DNA from 4 places in the Marinagarivorans cellulosilyticus genome. Region 2 is predicted to be linked to each of the others. Evidence: predicted binding sites of a transcription regulator. Region 2 holds the regulator's gene; each other region holds the start of a gene.
What was found. The regulator sigma-54, encoded in region 2, starts transcription at its own class of promoters, with help from an activator protein. The targets are predictions, from matches to a motif close to TGGCACANNNNTTGCNNT.

Region 1: MARGE09_RS12580 (LruC domain-containing protein) is a predicted target of sigma-54. The motif match lies at 1,828-1,845, and genes of this name have one in related genera.
Region 3: MARGE09_RS18240 (flagellar basal body rod protein FlgF) is a predicted target of sigma-54. The motif match lies at 3,527-3,544, and genes of this name have one in related genera.
Region 4: doeB2 (N(2)-acetyl-L-2,4-diaminobutanoate deacetylase DoeB2) is a predicted target of sigma-54. The motif match lies at 3,742-3,759, and genes of this name have one in related genera.

The regions. Positions count from the first base shown of each region.
Region 1 covers NZ_AP023086.1:3,135,622-3,140,231, reverse strand. The annotation lists gene MARGE09_RS12590 (acyltransferase family protein) at 1-469, opposite strand, end outside; gene MARGE09_RS12585 (NAD-dependent epimerase/dehydratase family protein) at 469-1,509, opposite strand; gene MARGE09_RS12580 (LruC domain-containing protein) at 1,896-4,025, shown strand; gene MARGE09_RS12575 (hypothetical protein) at 4,082-4,610, shown strand, end outside.
Region 2 covers NZ_AP023086.1:2,341,868-2,346,477, reverse strand. The annotation lists gene lptB (LPS export ABC transporter ATP-binding protein) at 1-125, shown strand, start outside; gene MARGE09_RS09235 (RNA polymerase factor sigma-54) at 296-1,822, shown strand; gene MARGE09_RS09230 (PTS sugar transporter subunit IIA) at 1,858-2,319, shown strand; gene rapZ (RNase adapter RapZ) at 2,443-3,336, shown strand; gene MARGE09_RS09220 (HPr family phosphocarrier protein) at 3,333-3,602, shown strand; gene mgtE (magnesium transporter) at 3,715-4,610, shown strand, end outside.
Region 3 covers NZ_AP023086.1:4,451,602-4,456,211, reverse strand. The annotation lists gene flgC (flagellar basal body rod protein FlgC) at 1-186, shown strand, start outside; gene MARGE09_RS18250 (flagellar hook assembly protein FlgD) at 201-914, shown strand; gene MARGE09_RS18245 (flagellar hook-basal body complex protein) at 1,011-3,464, shown strand; gene MARGE09_RS18240 (flagellar basal body rod protein FlgF) at 3,594-4,343, shown strand; gene flgG (flagellar basal-body rod protein FlgG) at 4,403-4,610, shown strand, end outside.
Region 4 covers NZ_AP023086.1:161,872-166,481, forward strand. The annotation lists gene doeA (ectoine hydrolase) at 1-1,017, opposite strand, end outside; gene MARGE09_RS00645 (aspartate aminotransferase family protein) at 1,014-2,285, opposite strand; gene doeB2 (N(2)-acetyl-L-2,4-diaminobutanoate deacetylase DoeB2) at 2,357-3,610, opposite strand; gene MARGE09_RS00655 (TfoX/Sxy family DNA transformation protein) at 4,255-4,578, shown strand.

The sequences.
Region 1 (4,610 bases), 790 kb from region 2:
AAACACCCAATACTAGCAATACAAATACGCAGGCGTAAAAGCGTAGTTCTGCATGTAGCGTCCAATACACGCCATCAATATTGGCAAAGCCTAGCACATCGTTAAACAACGTTAAGTTTGCCAATAGCTGTGCAAGCGTAGGAAACTTACCCGAGCTTAAAAACACCACTGCAACCGTAAAGGCAAGCCCACACCAATACGCCGGATACAAGCGCACCGCGCGCGCCACTAAAAACGCCCAAGGGCTTCGCTGCGCAGCCGAAACAGCAATCACGTAGCCACTAATCATAAAAAACAGTGGTACGCCTAAATAACCAAACTGCGTTATTGCCCCTAGCATGCCAAAGTCAGCCGCTTCCGGGCGATTAATATAGTGGTAAAGCACAACAGCTAAGGCGGCAACAAAGCGCAGCCCGTCCAATGCCAGTAGCCGCGCATTAACATTCACCGCTGGCGCCACACTAGCCACTAAAAGCGCGCCGCAGAATAGTCATCCAAACGGGGGGTATCGCGCATAAAGCTATCGTCCACGCGCTGCCAGGCCTCTGCGACACCGGTAAAAGGGGACAAGGGCTGTGCCATTTCTACCCCTAACTGCTTGCGGTAAAATGCAATTAGCTGCGACAAACCTTTATTCAACGAAATTGAAGTGGAACAATTTAGTTTTTCGGCCGCTTTTGCCGGGCAACCAACAGAGCCATAAATATCACCACTGCGCGAGGTTTTATGGTTTACAGCGACATGCGCATTGGCCAAACACATAATGCGCTGCGCTAAAGCATTAACCGTAACGCCCTCGCCACTGCAAATATTGAAAATATCAGGGATTCGGCTTGAATAGTCCATCGCGGCCATTAAAAATTTTACCGCATCGTCAACATGTACATAATCGCGCGATTGCTCACCGTCGCCATAGATGGTCATGCTTTTACCTTGTAGCGCATTCATTATAAATTGCGTTACCACATCGCGACTTTGGTATTCGTGCTCATACCGCTCGCCGTACACATTAAATAATCGCAAGCCAACGGTTTGCACACCTTCCATTAAGGAAGCAACTTTTGCGTGAATTTCTAACGCGCGCTTATCGGCCGCATAAGGCGTTAAAGGACAAGGCTCGGCGTACTCACTTAAGGGTAGCTCGGCATTATCGCCATATACAGCCGAAGACGAGACATATACCACCTTAGTTTTTGTTTTGGCCGCAGCAGAAAAAACATTAAAGCCTCCGGTTAAAGTTGCTTTTATATCTCTAAAATTATTTTTATCAAAGCCGTACTCAGACATATCAGCCAAATGAAAACAGCCATCAACATCCTGCATAAATTGCTCAACGGTTTTAGCATTACATACATCGCCAACATTAAGCTCCATGCAATCGGATGCACTAACAGGTATACCGTGAGACAAATTATCGAGCACGCGCACATAATGGCCCCGCTCTATAAGATGCGATACCAAACGCGACCCCAAATAGCCACAACCACCAGTTACTAAATAAATCGCCATAACACTATTCTCATTTTATTTGAAAGATACATGGCAATAGCAATTTAGATACCAAATAAAAATTTAAAAAACATTAACAACAAGAATAGACCTGCAGCCGTTGACTGCCGTGCACTGAAGTTACGCCACGGCAAAATGCTTGAGGTTTGAACATATAAAAGAGGACAAATAAAGCCAATTGCTTTCGCATTTTGAAATTGCAAATTGCGAATACAAACGCACCCACACTGCAAATTGCGGCAGGGCTTGAAGTATTACAATCGAGCAAACCCAGGCGCCATAAGGGCTACAGGGCACTATAGCCATTGTAATGCGCTTGGGCACAGCACTTGCAACACCCCTATTACATTGTGTTTTGTATTGCCAACTTAACAATAGGTGAGTCCATGTTCCGCAATATTGCTGTAAGCCCTTTAAAAAGCCTAACAACGCTGCTGTGCTATGGCCTTGCAAGTTCTGCATATGCAGCCCCTTTTAGCAGCTGCCCAAGCAAAGCCTTTTTGTTTCAAGGTAACCCTGTTGCTGCCTACGGCATTAATTTAGCAACCGGGAATTACACAATATTACAAAGCGATGCCGGTGTTGCAGGCAACATAAATGGCCTAGGCTTTAATGATACAGACCGCTACATTTATGGCTACAACACAACCCTTAAGCAAGTTATGCAAATAGGTAGCGATTTTAAAGCGCGAGCGATAAACGTTAATGGTTTACCCAGTAATACTACGTTTTATGTAGGTGATACTTATAACCACTATTACTATTTATACCGCAAGGGCACAGGCTTTTACCGTATTGATTTAAGCCCGCTCGATAACGACCCTAATGCGATATTAACCGCAGAAACAATCACAACATCTGCCAGTATTACACTCACCGATTTTGCCTTTCACCCCAACAACAATCACCTTTATGGGGTAGATAATAGAACTGGGATTTTATATGAGTTTGATACCAACAACGGAAGCGCTCGCGAAATGGGCGACACTGGCGTAACGGGTACTTTTGGCGCCGCCTATTTTGATGTCGACGGTTACTTGTACTTATCACGCAATAGCGATGGTTTTATCTATCGCATTGACCTAGCTTCTGTAGAAATAACCGAAATCATAGGGCCAACCGCCACCTTATTTGCCAACGGCCCCTACTCTAGCCAAAACGACGGCGCCCGCTGTGCGCAAGCCCCCATTATTGATGAGGACGAACCTGCGACTATCGACTTTGGCGATGCACCCGCCAGCTACGGCACACTGATTCAAGATAACGGCGCGCGCCACGCCCTCGATGACACCACCTACCTTGGTTTTAGTGCACCTGCAGGTAAATATAATGGCCCAGATAACAGCAGCTTTGAGGATTTAGATGATGACGGCGTCGGCTTTGTCACGGCTTTTGAAACAGGCCTCGATAGTGTCGTGCAAGTTATCGCTAGCAACAACGGCTACTTAAACGCCTGGTTCGACTGGAACCAAGATGGCGACTTTGACGATGAAGGCGAACAAATTTTTACCGGCCAAGCCTTAAATGCCGGCGCCAACACCCTAGTAATGCGCGTTCCTGAAGGCGCGCTAGCAGGCCAAACCTGGGCGCGCTTTCGCTTTAGCCAACAAGAAACACTAGCGCCATCTGGTGGCAGCACTAGCGGCGAGGTAGAAGACTACACCGTTAATGTCGCAAGCGTAGGCTTAAGCTACAAGTATTACCCCTCGGCCAATGGCTGGACGACATTAGCCTACGAAGATAACTGGCCACAAACCGCCGACTACGACATGAACGATGTAGTGGTCGGCCTGCGCTACACCGAGGTCATAAACACCGCCACACAAACCGTAGAACGCGTTGATATTCGCGGTAAATTATTAGCCATGGGCGGCAGCTACCACAGCGGTTTTGCCATTCGCCTGCCGGGTATAGCCGCGCAAGCAATAAACCAGCAAACCTTACAACTGCGCTACAACGATGTACTGGCCCCCTCGCCATTAGAGGCAGGCCGCGAAGAAGCCATATTTATTATTAGCGAGCACCTAAACGAAACAATTAAACCCGTGTGTGGTTTTTACCGCACACAAGAGAACTGCGACCAAGACATTACCTTTAACTTTGACTTAAGCATTCCCTTAAACGGTGAAATTGCCGCTAGCGCTATGCCCGCACAACCCTACGACCCGTTTATTTTTGCCACCCCGCACTATTACCACGGCAGCGCATTTGCCACGGCCCCAGGCCGTGCCTACGAAATCCACCTGCCCGACCAAGCGCCAACAGAAGCTTTCGACCCCGCCTTTTGGGGCCTGCAAGAAGATACCAGCAACCCACAAGAGCAGCGCTATTACCGCACCGCCAATAACTTACCCTGGGCGATGGAAGTCAGCAGTAGCTGGCAGTGGCCAAAAGAGCGCACCGACTTACTACAGGCCTACCCCAACTTTGCCGATTTTGTCTTAAGCCAAGGCGCCGAGCACAAAAACTGGCACACACTGCAAAATGGTCAAGCACAACATATTTTTATGCCTTAGAAAAAAGCATAGATTCAAACAATTAAATTTTTTACTGATTAGACGTAGGCCCTGTTATGAACATTAAGCACACCGGTAGCACTGTGAATTTTAATAACCACAGCAAAAAGTACGGCAATCTTCTAAACCAAATATTCACAGCTGTTTTATGCACGACGGTACTTGCTGCCTGCGGAAGTGGTGGCGGTAGCGGCGGCGAAAATAATAACGCAGAAAATACCGCAGCCACCTATAGCAGCATAAGCTCTTCTAGCGACGTGAATTCATCCAGCAGCTCTAGCGCCGCATCAAGCTCTAGTACGGCAACCATTAGCACAACCACAACTGATGCGTTAGTTGCCGCACCAGATTTCGATTTTGCCAGCCAAAGTACCGTACAACTGAACGTTCATTTTGAAAACCATGGCGGTAACCGCTACCAGCTTTCGCTTTATGGCAACTACCAAGAAAGCAACACAGGCTACCTGCCACACTACAACAGCCAAATCACTTCGGGCGCATTAACTGACGGCGTTTATACTAGCCAACTACAAATACCCAGTACTCAAACGCGCGTACTGGCAGAGCTTTGGAGCTACGACGGCA
Region 2 (4,610 bases):
TGGATATTTGCGAACAAGCCTACATCGTAGGTGAAGGCCACATTATTGCTTCCGGGTCGCCGGATACGGTCTTGGAAAACGAGAAAGTCAAGGAAGTCTACCTTGGGCAAGACTTCAAGCTTTAAGTCAATATTCATTAGACGATTTGAGCGCTAGCACGCAACCATTAGATTTTTTCGATATGGCCTAAAGTTTGCTTTTACAGGCCATTGCAGTACATCGCAGGGATGACTACAATCACTTTAAGACGCTCTCAATTTGTGCAGAGCAAAAAACTTGATGGATTTATTCTTCGATGAAGCACTCTTTGCAACTCAAACTCGGCACTCAGCTGACCATGACGCCTCAGTTGCAGCAGGCAATACGCCTATTGCAACTTTCGACTCTCGATCTGCAAAACGAAATTCAAGAAGCTCTTGAAAATAACCCGATGCTAGAAGTCACTGAAGACAGTGGTGCTAGCGATAGCAGCGGCGATGCCGAACGCGCAAGCAATGCGCAATCAGAATTACCCGCCGATAGCGAGACGCCTGTAAAAGCTGCCGAAACAAGTCCAGAAAATACCAATGATGCCAACGAGCCTGCCGCCAGCGACGATTGGAGCGAAAATATCCCCACAGATTTAGCGGTTGATACCAGCTGGGACGACATCTACCAAAGCGGCTCGAGTGGCAGCGGCCTATCGCGCCCCGAAAACGAAGATTTCGATTACGACTCGCGCAACGCCAGCGCCGAAACCTTACAAGACCACCTGATGTGGCAACTAAACCTCACGCCCATGAGCGATACCGACCGCGAGATTGCAACCGCGATTATTGATGCAGTCGAACCTTCTGGCATGCTAAGCCAAACCTTGGACGACATCTTCGAGGGCATGCAGAAAGTCTTCCCCGACCTTGAAGACGACGAAGTCGCCGCCGTATTGCGCCGCGTACAGCAGTTTGACCCACCAGGGGTTGCCAGCCGTAACATTAGCGAATGCCTGTACCTACAACTGTTACAACTACCGGAATCCACCCCCGGCTTTGCCACAGCCAAAGCGCTCGTCGCCGATTACCTGCCGCTACTCGGCAGCCGCGACTTCAAACAATTAATGCGCAAGCTCAAAGTCAAAGAACCCGAGCTTCAAGCCGCTATTGCTTTAATTCAAAGCTTAAACCCCAAACCCGGCGACGCCATCAGCGAATCAAGCACTGAATATGTCGTACCCGATGTATTTGTTACAAAGGCTAATAACCGCTGGCAAGTGCAACTTAACCCAGACATTGCGCCAAAATTAAAAATCAACTCTGATTACGCCTCACTGGTTAAGCGTGCCGATAGCAGCAGCGACAACACCTATTTAAAAGACAACCTACAAGAAGCGCGCTGGTTTTTAAAAAGCCTACAAAGCCGCAACGAAACACTGCTTAAGGTTGCCACTTGTATTGTCGAACGCCAGCAGGGCTTCTTGGAGCATGGTGCCGAAGGCATGAAGCCAATGGTTTTGCATGACGTTGCCGAAATGGTCGAAATGCATGAATCGACAATTTCACGCGTAACAACACAAAAATACATGCACACTCCGCAAGGTATTTTCGAGCTTAAATACTTTTTTTCCAGCCACGTGGCAACCGAATCCGGCGGCGAGTGCTCATCTACAGCCATTCGCGCCATTATTAAAAAATTAGTCGCTGCCGAAAATACCCGAAAACCCTTAAGCGACTCTAAAATTACAGAATTACTGGCCGATCAAGGTATTAAGGTTGCGCGACGAACCATTGCAAAATACCGAGAATCATTACAAATTCCACCCTCGAACGAGCGCAAGCAACTTGTATAATAGTTGGCTTTAAGTGCTATAAGGCTGAGTTATCTATGCCACTAGAGAAAATGCTATCGGCGAACCGTGTACTGTGCGGCACCGAATGTACCAGTAAAAAGCGCGCCCTTGAGGCGCTGGCTGAATTAATATCCAGCAGTGTACCTGCGTTAAAAGCAGATGATTTGTTCCAACAATTAATTACACGAGAAAGGCTTGGCTCGACCGGCATTGGCGAGGGTATTGCCATCCCTCATTGCCGTTTTCCAACCGGTGGCGTTTCTATTTGTGCCGTAATGACGCTCAATAACGCCATTGATTTCGACTCGGTAGATAACACACCGGTTGATTTGATCTTTGCCATGCTAGTCCCAGAGGACGCAGACAACGATCATTTACAAAATTTAGCTGCGCTGGCTGAGGCACTGCAAGGCACCGATTACGCAAAAACATTACGCGGTGCCGGTAGCAATAATGCCCTATACACTGCAGCCGTCGCGCCATTCAAAGAAAGTTAAAAGAACGGCTATAGGGCACCTGAAGGTCATAATTGTACTCTACACTGTGAAGCAAAAAATTAATTGACCAACCGTGGCGCCAGACTATTTTCATGTTTACCATTATTTCACGAGGAGGTTACCATGCAGTTTGTTGTTGTTAGCGGGCGCTCTGGCTCAGGCAAATCAACGGCTTTACAGCTTTTGGAAGATTGCGGCTATACCTGTATCGACAACCTGCCAGTGAGCTTACTACCCGCATTAATCACTCAAATGAAAAGCGTGGATAACGGTAAATTGTTTTTAGCCGTAGGTATTGATGCCCGCAATATTGGTGGAGATTTAAGCCGATACCCAAGCATTATCCAGGCCTGCCAGCTCGAGGCCTCACAATTTACCACCATCTTCCTAGACGCCAGCAATACCGTATTACTTAAACGCTTTAGCGAAACACGACGCAAACACCCGCTCTCTAACGACAAAACAGGCCTGCAGCAGGCTATCGATAGCGAGCGCGCCATTCTAGAACCCGTCGCCGCACTTGCCGATATTACGCTAGATACCAGCACTCTAACCTTGCACGAATTGCGCAGTGTGATTCGCAAAAAAGTGGTTGGCGAAGACAGTAAAAGTGCCGCTTTAAGCTTTGAATCTTTTGGTTTTAAATACGGCATGCCAGTAGATGCAGACTTTGTTTTTGATGTGCGCTGTTTGCCTAATCCATTTTGGAAACCCGAGCTTAGAGGTTTTACCGGCCTAGAAGAGCCCGTACAGACCTTCTTATCAGAACAGCCCGAGGTTATGGCAATGGCAGATGATATTGCTGCATATTTATCAAAGTGGCTGCCCTCTTTTCAGGCCAATAACCGAAGCTACCTTACTGTTGCCATTGGCTGTACCGGTGGCATGCACCGCTCAGTATTTTTGGCAGAACACCTGACGAAAGTGTTTAAAAATACCTATGGCAATGTACAAGTGCGTCACCGTCAATTAGCAGGACAAGCGCAACCCATAGCGCATTTAGTGGCCAAACAATGAGCGAACAAACAACAACGATTTGCAACAAGCTAGGCCTACACGCAAGAGCAGCCAGCAAACTAGCCAATACAGCCAATCAATTCAGTAGCAAAGTTACCGTTAGCTGCAATGGCAAAGCGATTGATGCCAAAAGCATTATGTCGCTTATGCTTTTGGCGGCTTGTAAAGGAACCGACATTACCATAACTGCCGAAGGTAGCGATGCTGACCTCGCTGTAGCCTCTGTAGTAGAGCTTATTAACAACCGCTTTGATGAGGACGAATAAAAAACTCGCTTTACGCCAATCAATATCAGCAATTAATAATAGCCGTGCCTACAAAGGCGCGCCGAATCGTCTACCTTTGCGTAGCCACGTCGTGACCATCGAGCTGTAGTCAATGCCAAAGAGCAATAGCCACTCAAGTACCGAAAAACATTTCGGCCATATTCACAATCTACTGCAAAGCGGCACGCTAAAACAGGTTAAGCATTCGCTGCGCGTGCTAACGCCTGTGCAACTAGCGCGCGTTATCGAATCCTCCCCGCCGCATACACGCAGCGTGATATGGGAGCTTATTGGTAAAAGCGCACGCACCGAACTAATCGAAGAGCTGCCAGAAGATATTCAATCGTTTTACCTGGCGCAAATGAATACCGAGGATCTCGTTGAGTTAACAGAAACTCTCGAAACCGATGACATCGTTGATATTCTACAAAACTTGCCAGACCAAATTACTCAGCAAGTTTTAGAAGCCATGAGCGATCAAGATCGCGAGCGCGTAACAGCGGTTTTGGCCTACCCAGAAAATACCGCCGGCGGCTTAACAAATACCGATACCATCACCGTCCGGCCAAAATTTACACTCGATGTTGTACTGCGCTACCTGCGCCGGCACAACGAATTGCCACCATCAACAGACAGCCTGATTGTCGTCAATAAAAAAGATATGTATCTCGGGTTATTACCGCTGGCAACACTGCTTACAAAACCCGGTGATACCACTGTGCGCGAAGTGATGGTAACCGATGCAAACCCTATATCAGCCGATTTAGACGAAAGCGATGTCGCGAAATTATTTGAACAAAACGACTGGGTATCAGCCCCTGTTGTTGACGAGCAAGGCAAACTTATTGGCCGAATCACAATCGATGACGTAGTCGACGTAATTCGTGAAACAGCCGATCACTCATTTATGGGTGCCGCAGGTCTTGATGAAGAAGAAGACACGTTCGCGACCACAGCAAGAACAACCCCCCGCCGAGCATTGTGGCTTGGCATAAACCTTATAACCGC
Region 3 (4,610 bases), 2.1 Mb from region 2:
TTACAACCTCGTTACGAGCCGGATCATCCTATGGCCAATGAAGACGGTTATGTGTATTACCCCAACGTTAATGTTGTTGAGGAAATGACTAATATGATTTCGGCCTCACGATCTTTTCAAATGAATGTTGATGTCTTGAATTCGGCAAAACAAATGATGCAACGTGTTCTTTCTATTGGCCAATAAGCGTCGGAGTTAATATGACAGTTTCAGCGGTAGGTCAATCATCGGCGATTGATGAATTAGGCATTGCAAATAAAACGAAAGACGATCCGAAATCGGGCGAGCTAGGGCAAAAAGCTTTTTTAAAGCTCATGATTACTCAAATGGAAAATCAAGACCCGCTTAGCCCGCAGGAAAACACCGAATTTATTGCTCAATTGGCGCAATTTAGTTCTGTTGAAGCGCTTGACAGCATGAATAATAAATTCGATAACTTGACCGAAAATTTTGTCGCCAATCAAGCATTGCAAGCGTCTTCGTTAGTTGGCCGCTCGGTGGCTGTTCCCAGTGAAATTGCCCAATTAGACCCGAATAATGTCGTGGCGGCGAGCGTCGATATTCCCGCAAGCACACAAGATGTATCGGTGAAGATTTACAGCGAAGGTGGTGCCTTGTTGGATCAAGCAAATATTGGGGCGCATAGCGCCGGCGAGATGGTTGTACGCTGGAACGGTCAGCAATTGGAAGTGAATGGTACGGTAATGGATTGGGAAAGTAGTGCTGAAGGTGGTCAGCCTGCAGGTATTTATCGCATTGAATTTGAAGCCTCAATTGATGGAGAACCGACCCAGTTAGAGGCTGCGTTAAGTGCTAATGTCAATAGTGTAACCGTCGGTAAAGATGGCATGTTAACACTGAATCTAGCCGGTATTGGCCCTGTGAAAATGTCTGATGTTAAGCAGTTTAATTAAATGGCATTTCTAAATTTTTTAGCGTGATTTTTTAGTTGTAACCAAGGTGCTTTGTAAATTATTGCAATGCTACCCCCAGAAGTATAGGAGCGTTTTATGCCTTTTAATACAGCCTTAAGTGGTATTCGTGCCGCTTCCAGTGATTTAAAAGTCACGGGTAATAATATTGCGAATGCCTCGACATCGGGCTTTAAGCGGTCGCGTGCAGAATTTGGCGATGTGTATGCCATCAGTGTTTTAGGTTCAGGGTCTAATGCAATCGGTAGCGGGGTGCGCTTACAAGATGTGGCGCAAAACTTTAACCAAGGCAGTATGGCATTTACTGAAAACTCTTTAGATCTTGCAGTTAATGGCAATGGTTTTTTTGTTGTTCAGCAAGGTGGTGAACAATTTTACACTCGCGCTGGCACATTTGGTTTAGATAAAGACGGCTACATTGTTAATAATGTTGATGCTCGCTTGCAGGGGTTTCCCGCCGATGGGTCGGGGAATATCAGTGGCCTGCAAGGTGATATTCAAGTGCGCACCAGCAATTTAGCACCGCGTGCAACAACCGAAGTGAATATGCTATTAAATCTTGATGCCTCTGAACCTGTATTGCAAACAACCGGTACTGCGTTTTCTACCGATGGTAATGCGGTGGGCGTAACGCAGGCCGGTTTGAGTGATGATACGGTTACAACGATTGAGGGCACCTCCTTTACATTTCCAATAACAAATGATTTTAGTAGTACGCCGATGACATTCGATGTCGAATTAACGGCTTCAACAGGGAATAATGGTACAGCATCTGTCAATTTAACCACCGCATCTGGTACCCCAGCAACAATTACAAATTTTAATGAGTTGCGTACATTAGCTGGTGTGATAAATGCTCAATTGTCGCAGCCTACACCACCGCAATCGAGTATTGATGTACTGGCAGAAGCGGTCGATTTAGGGGGCGGTAGTTATCGCTTAGATTTCGTGGCCGCTATTTCTGGTGAAGCATCACAAGTGAGAGTATCCAATGGTTCTGCAAATACCATTGAGATTGGCATGGCGCCATCGCCTGCAATTAGTACTTCTGTTGCCGGTATCGCTGCAGTTGATAACGGCTATCCTCGGCAAGCGATTGATGTCACCGATGACGAAGGTAATACAATTACTTATACAGCGGAAAAAGGCGCTACTGCTGCTGAGACTGCATCAGAGTTGAATTCTTTAACGGGTGTAACGGCTTCTGCTTCTTCGACGTTAACAATCCCATTTAGTGGTTTTACCAATAGCAACGGCAACATGACCGTGACGGTAAACGGCGTTCCCCTTGGGGCTGATAATTTATCCTCTTTAGAATCGAATATTAATTTATTATCGCGGACAACCTTGCCTGGTATTTCGGCTTTAGTGGATCCTGACACGGGAGATTTAACGATTTCATCAAGTGTTGGCGATAATTTACAAATTAGTATTGATAGCTTGGATGATGGCGATAGTGTGGAAGTGCTGGGTAATCCAAATGCACCCGGGGCCATACTTGAAGTGGATGATGACGGCGTGTTGAATAATCCGTCGGCACTACCATCGGATGCAAATTCTGTTGTTGTTGGCGGTAGTATTGATATCGTTTTAGATGAAGGGTATTCGGTTGCCAATGCAGTGCCCCCTTCGGTAGGTTTATTTGGGCCTTTAACGAGTCAAGCTTTTTCAGATGTGGTTCTGAATGATTTCGATCCGGCCGATCAAGACACTTATAATTGGGAAACACAATTAACTATTTTTGATAGCTTGGGTAATTCTCATGTTGTTACGCAATATTATGTGCGTCAGGAGTACGATGTAGCTGATCCCGCCACGGCGCCAAACCATTGGCAAATGTTTGTTCGCATAGATGGTGAGGATGTTGGCGATCCAGATACCTCCTTACCACCGCCGGAAAATACTTTGCCTACGCGTGCAGGCTACGACGTATATTTTAATGATGACGGTTCTTTAAATCGCTTGTTAACAGAAGATATACTTATTTCGAACTGGACGCCAAAGGATGTCAATGGTGAGCCTAATGGCGCTATGGGGCCGACGAATGTATTAAATGGTGGGTCTACATTAATTCCTGATCCACCAACGAGCTCTAATTTTGTAATTAATCTTGAAGGTACAACGCAGTTTAGCAGTGATTTTTCCGTTAACGATGTTGACCAAAGTGGTTTTACTACAGGCCGTTTGTCTGGCCTAAATATTGGTGACGACGGCGTTATTTTTGCTCGCTTTACCAACGGCGAATCTCAGGTGTTGGGGCAAGTGGCGCTAGCTGATTTTGCCAACATGGAAGGGTTGCAACCTGCAGGCGATACGATGTGGGCAGAAAATTATGAATCAGGTGCCCCTAATATTGGCGGCCCCCAAAGCGGTGCTTTAGGGGCTATTCAATCCGGTGCTTTAGAAGAATCTAACGTGGATTTATCGGAAGAGTTGGTGAACCTAATTATTGCGCAACGCAATTTTCAGGCAAGTGCTAAAACAATTGAAACGGCCGATGCCGTGACGCAAACGATTATTAATTTACGATAGTTTTTCTTTAACATTTATTATTTACCACTATTTAAACGGGGCCTTTTGGCCCCGTTTTTTGTTGGCACTGGCCTTGCATTTCAACTATTGAATAGAATTTAAACAGCAAATAGTTGACGCGGGTGAATAATGGATAAAGCGCTTTATATAGCAATGACTGGTGCCAAGCATAATATGCTGGCACAAACCGCACATGCAAATAATTTAGCTAACGTCAATACAACGGCGTTTAAGTCTGATTTTGCCGCTGCGCGCAGTATGCCGGTATTTTATGGTGAAGGTTTACCTACACGGGCCTTCAGTATGACCGAACGACCCGCTACAAACCTTGCCCATGGTGCTTTACAGCAAACCGGTCGCGATCTTGATATTGCTATTGAAGGCGATGGTTTTTTAACGGTGCAAGCACCGACCGGAGAAGAAGCCTACACCCGTGCCGGCAACTTGTTTATTGATAGCGTAGGTATGTTGCGTACCGGCAACGGGTTGCCGGTAATCGGTAACGCGGGGCCCGTTGCCGTGCCGCCTAACTCTAAAGTCGAAATTGGTACCGATGGCACAATTTCCATTATTGCTGCTGGGCAGGGTGTCGACGCCCCAGCAGCAATCGATCGCATTAAATTAGTCAAGCCAGATCCCGGGACTTTAAGTAAATCTGAAGACGGTTTGTTTCGCCAATTGGATAACCCAGAGCCATTAGACCCCGACGGTGCTGTTAGTGTGATATCAGGTTTTTTAGAAGCCAGTAATGTAAGCGCTGTCAATGAATTAACCAGCATGTTAACGCTGGCACGGCAATACGAAATGCATGTGAAACTGATGGCAACAGCAAAAGAAAACTCAGAAAGCTCTGCACGTTTAATGCAGTTTAATAATTAATTCATTTTAGCCGACGTTATGTCGCTAATAGATTGGCCATTTTGGCATTGAGGTGATTTATGCACGCAGCATTGTATGTCAGTAAAACAGGGCTTTCGGCTCAAGATAAGCAGTTAACGACTGTTGCGAATAACTTGGCGAATGCGTCGACCATTGGTTTTAAACGTGATACCGCGGTATTTGAAGACTTGCTGTACCAAATTCAGCGTCAGCCAGGCGCCGATTCAACCGCTGATACTCAGTTGCCTACAGGTTTGCAGTTAGGGA
Region 4 (4,610 bases), 2.2 Mb from region 2:
TAAAACGGTGCCGTCGCCTTGTTTTAAGCTGCATATATAGCCTTCGTCCCAGCTGGGTGGGAAGGCGATGCCAATGGAATAACCTGATCGCGTTACCAAACGTGCGCCCACATCATTATGGGAAATAATATTGCGGATCATGTTGTCCACATCCGATACCGTCATGCCTGGCTGAATGTAGTTATGCATGGTATTGAGCGCTAACTTCATACACTCCTGCGCCTTGTGCATGGAATCGCTCAGCTGGCCCAATACCACGGTGCGCATCATGGCGGTGTGGTAGCGGCGGTAGCAGCCGCCCACTTCCAAAAAAATATGCTCATCGGGCTTAACCACGCGGCCCTCCCATGTGGCGTGGCCAATCATGGTGCGCGGGCCAGAGGTAACATAGGGCATTACCGCCGGTGGCTCGCCGCCTGCGCGGAACATGGCCGCGCTAATGGCGGCACCAATTTCGTTTTCGGTAGCGCCGGCGTGGCAAGCGGCTATGCCTGCCTCCATGCCGGCTTCGGTCGCGGTGGCGGCGCGGCGCATTAAGTCTATTTCCAGTGCCGATTTGCAAATGCGGCCTTCTTCTACAATGCCAAAACAGTCCAGTAGCTTGGCATCGGTTAGGGTGGTATGGATGGTGTCTTGCTGGTAGGCGGGGAAGAAGTAGCTATTGCGCTCGTAACCAATGCGCTTAGTCGATAGGCCAAATTCACGCAGTGCATCGACCAGCATTTGCACGGCATCGCCGGTATCAGGGTAGGGGCGTGTGCGCTCCACCCAGGTGCGGGCAAAAATATTGGATTCCTCCAATGCGCGGGTAATCATGAAGGGCTCGTCTTCTAAGGGCACAACCAGCGCTTGGAAGAACGAGTAACCGGTGGTTTGGTAATCGGTTAGGTACATGATGTTTTCGGGGTCGGTGATTACCACGGCATCCAAGTGGCGCTCGGCAATGCGGCTGCGTAGCTCGGAAATTCGGCGCTCGTACTCCTCGTAGGGGAAGGTCATATCATCGCGTTTTTTCATGCGGCGGCCTCCAAAACGGTTTGTGCGGTTTGCACTAGAATATCCAGTCCTTCTTGTAAGTCGCTGTCGGGAATGGTCAGCGGCGGTATCAGCTTAACCACTCGGCCACCTGTGCCGCAGCTGGCAATTAATAAGCCCTTATCAAAGCACTGGTTAACAATGGCTTTGGCATTTTCGCCGTTGCCCACATCTAAGCCTAAAATCATGCCTTTACCGCGCACTTGCACGGCGCTCAGTTTTTCTAGCGGTGCAAGGGCGCCAGCCATCACTTTGGCTTTGGCTTTTACCTCGTCCATAAAGCTGTCGTCTTCAAAGTAACTGAGCATTTCGGCACCAGCCACAAACGATAACGACTGGCCGCGGAAGGTGCCGGTGTGCTCGCCAGGTGACCAGTGTTGATCAATCTCGGGTTTTACCAGGTTTACCGCCATAGGGGTGCCCATGCCGCCAATGCCTTTGGCTAGGCACACAATGTCCGGGTCTATGCCGTAATCGTCAAAACTAAAGAATGAACCCGTGCGGCCAATGCCTACTTGGACATCGTCGATAATCAGTAAACTGCCAAAGTCTTTCGCTAGCTGGGCTAACGCCGTTAGCCACGCTTTATGGGCAACGTTCACGCCGCCTTCGGCTTGAATGGTTTCCACTAAGAATGCCGCTGGTGGGCTAATACCACTGGAGGCATCGCTATATTGCCCGCGCAGTGCTTCTATATTGGCTACACCGCAGCCCATTTCGCAGCCACTACAGGGTTTTTCACAGCCAAAAGGTTGATGCTCTACATGCAGCAACGGAATGCCCGCCGCGCCGCGAAAGTATTGGTTGGCGGTGCACGCAAGCGAGCCTAAGGTCATACCGTGAAAGCCTTTGGTAAAAGCCACAATGTCACTGCGGCCGGTGGCCCTGCGCGCTAATTTTAAAGCAGCCTCTACCGCATTGGTGCCGGTTGGCCCCATAAATTGCAGTTTGTGGGGCATGTTGCGCGGTTCGAGAATGGTTGTTACAAAGCGCTCCATAAAGGCCCGCTTAGCGGTGGTGTGCATATCTAAACTGTGTAAAACACCATCGTTTTGCAGATAGTTAATCATGGCGGTTTTCATGCGCGGGTTGTTATGGCCAAAGTTCAGCACGCCTGCGCCTGCAAAAAAATCGATATATTCCTTGCCGTCTTCGTCGGTTTGGCGCGCGTTAATGGCTTTATCAAACACCACCGGGTAGACGCGACAATAGGCTCTAATATCGGATTCTCGTTGCTCGAATATGCTCATACTTGTCTCCTCGTTGTGTAAAAAATAAGGCGTGACTAAACAGGTGCCGCGCCCTTTTTGCAGTGCCAGTGTTAACTGAGTGTATTGATGCTGTTGTGGTTTGAATGGGTGAGGCTATTGGGCGCCGGCGCACCGGCTAACTGTGCGAACAGGCGCGTAACTTTTTCGATTAAACGGTCGTTAAAGTCGTAGTGCGGGCTGTGGCAAGGTGCTTGATGGTCGGGGCCATCGTCGGCCCCAATTAGCGCAAATGCGCCTGGAATTTGCTGCAAGTAATAACTGAAGTCTTCCGATGCCATAATCGGTGCAGGCAGGTTTTGCTCTAGGGCATCAGTATTTTGTGGCAAATCGCAGTTGTTCGGTGGCGTATGCAGTTGCTGCCAAAGTTGGCGCATTTGCAGCGCTTGGGCGGCGTGGTTAATGGTGGCGCCATAGCGGGGTTGAATATTGACTTCGCACTCTACCCCGTAAGTGCGGGCGGTACTCACGGCGATATCAGTAATCCATTCGTTAATTTGTTCGCGGGTGCTTTGATCGGGGATGCGAATGCTGCCGCCAATAATGGCCTGTTGTGGAATAACCGTAGCGGCGCTGGGTGCCTCTATAGAGGTTACGCTAACCACTGCGGCTTTTTGCGGCGGCAGCCTGCGGCTAATAATTTGTTGTAAAGCCATGGTAATAGCGCTGGCCGCAAGTACGGGGTCGCGGCATAGCTCTGGTTGGCTGGCGTGGCCACCACGGCCGTTGACTGTGAGTGTAAAGGTGCCGTTGCCGCACATTACTATGCCATCGGGGCAAAGCATTTTGCCAAAATCTATAGCGGGCCAATTGTGCCAACCAAATATTTGATCCACACCTTTCAATGCGCCATCTTCGATCATTTTTTTGGCGCCGTGGCCGCCTTCTTCTGCCGGCTGAAAAATTAACGTAACAGGCGCGGGTAATTGATCCTCACAATATTTTAACCATTTGGCCGTTGCTAGCAGGGTGGCGGTATGGCCATCGTGGCCACAGGCATGCATGCAACCGGTGTGTTGTGATTGATAGACTTTACCGGTTTTTTCGTCAATGGGCAGAGCGTCGATGTCGCCACGCAAGGCAATGCGTGGGTGGCTGGAGTTATTACTATTGGTGATGTTGCGCGGTGTTAACTTGGCCACGGTGCCAGTTTGCGCACATACCGTCCAGGGAATTCCCAGTTGTGTTAATTCCGCTCGAATACGCTCAGCTGTGCGATTTTCTTGCCAGCCAAGCTCGGGATATTGATGTAGCTCTCGGCGTATTACTTGCGCCGATGAGATGGTCTTTTGCCAGAAGTCCGACATGATCCTCCCTTCAAATACCGAATAAAATAAAAATTCGGAAGCACTGTTTTGGCGCGGTGCGGCGCACTAATTTTGCTATGTGATACTTAAATAGAGCAAAAAAGCACTCGACACACCACCATGGTAGACCCTACGCAAGCCTTGTTCCAATTTACGGCAGTGGTTAGTGGGTGAAGTTCAAGAATGGGATAAATAGCATGGATAAATAACAGTTAATGCCACAAGTTGGCACTTAGAAAGTGGTGGCGGTTATTTGTGTCATAGGACTGGCAGTAAAGCAGTACAATGGAAAGCTTTCGCGGCAGGGGCTAGTGAATTGCCTTAATTCCTCTTATTGTGCCTATTTAGAGTAAAGGCTTAAGTCGCTGATTGTAAGCAAGGCCGGCTCGCCGACTATTAGAAACCGAGACACATTAATAACCATGAAAAATGATTACCCAAAGCCGCCCAAAAGGCTTCGTGATTTAAGGGCATCTCTAAAAATAGTAATTTTTGTGTGAGAGCAAGGAAGCACCGCCCGGAGAGCCGCAGTTTACGTGGTGTAAATCATTCAGCGCATCCTTGCGCTTCACCCTGCGGGCAGCAAGCTGTGCAAATTGATCCTCCAATTTGTGAGGACTCGAGGACGGAGCTAATGTCCATGGATGGACCGAATACAGGTTTTGCAGGAGCGAAAACCTGTAAGCCGCTATCGCGGAAAAAGTGCATTTTTAGAGATGCCCTTAAATGGCTTTGGCCCCCGAAGTGAAGAGATATTAGCTGAAGTTGAAATTCATTCAGTCGAAGATTTTATGGCGATTGATCCTTATGATCTATACGCAAAGATAAAGCCTATGAAGGGTATGGGATTAAATTCAATTTATGCAATTATCGGAGCAAGGGAGAACTTGTCATGGTTAGAGGTAGCAAAAACGCGTAAAGCCGAAATTTTAATGCGCCTTGATGACCTCAGGTTAGCGCCGAAGTAAAATTCAAAGATGCCCTTTATGATTTTAGACAC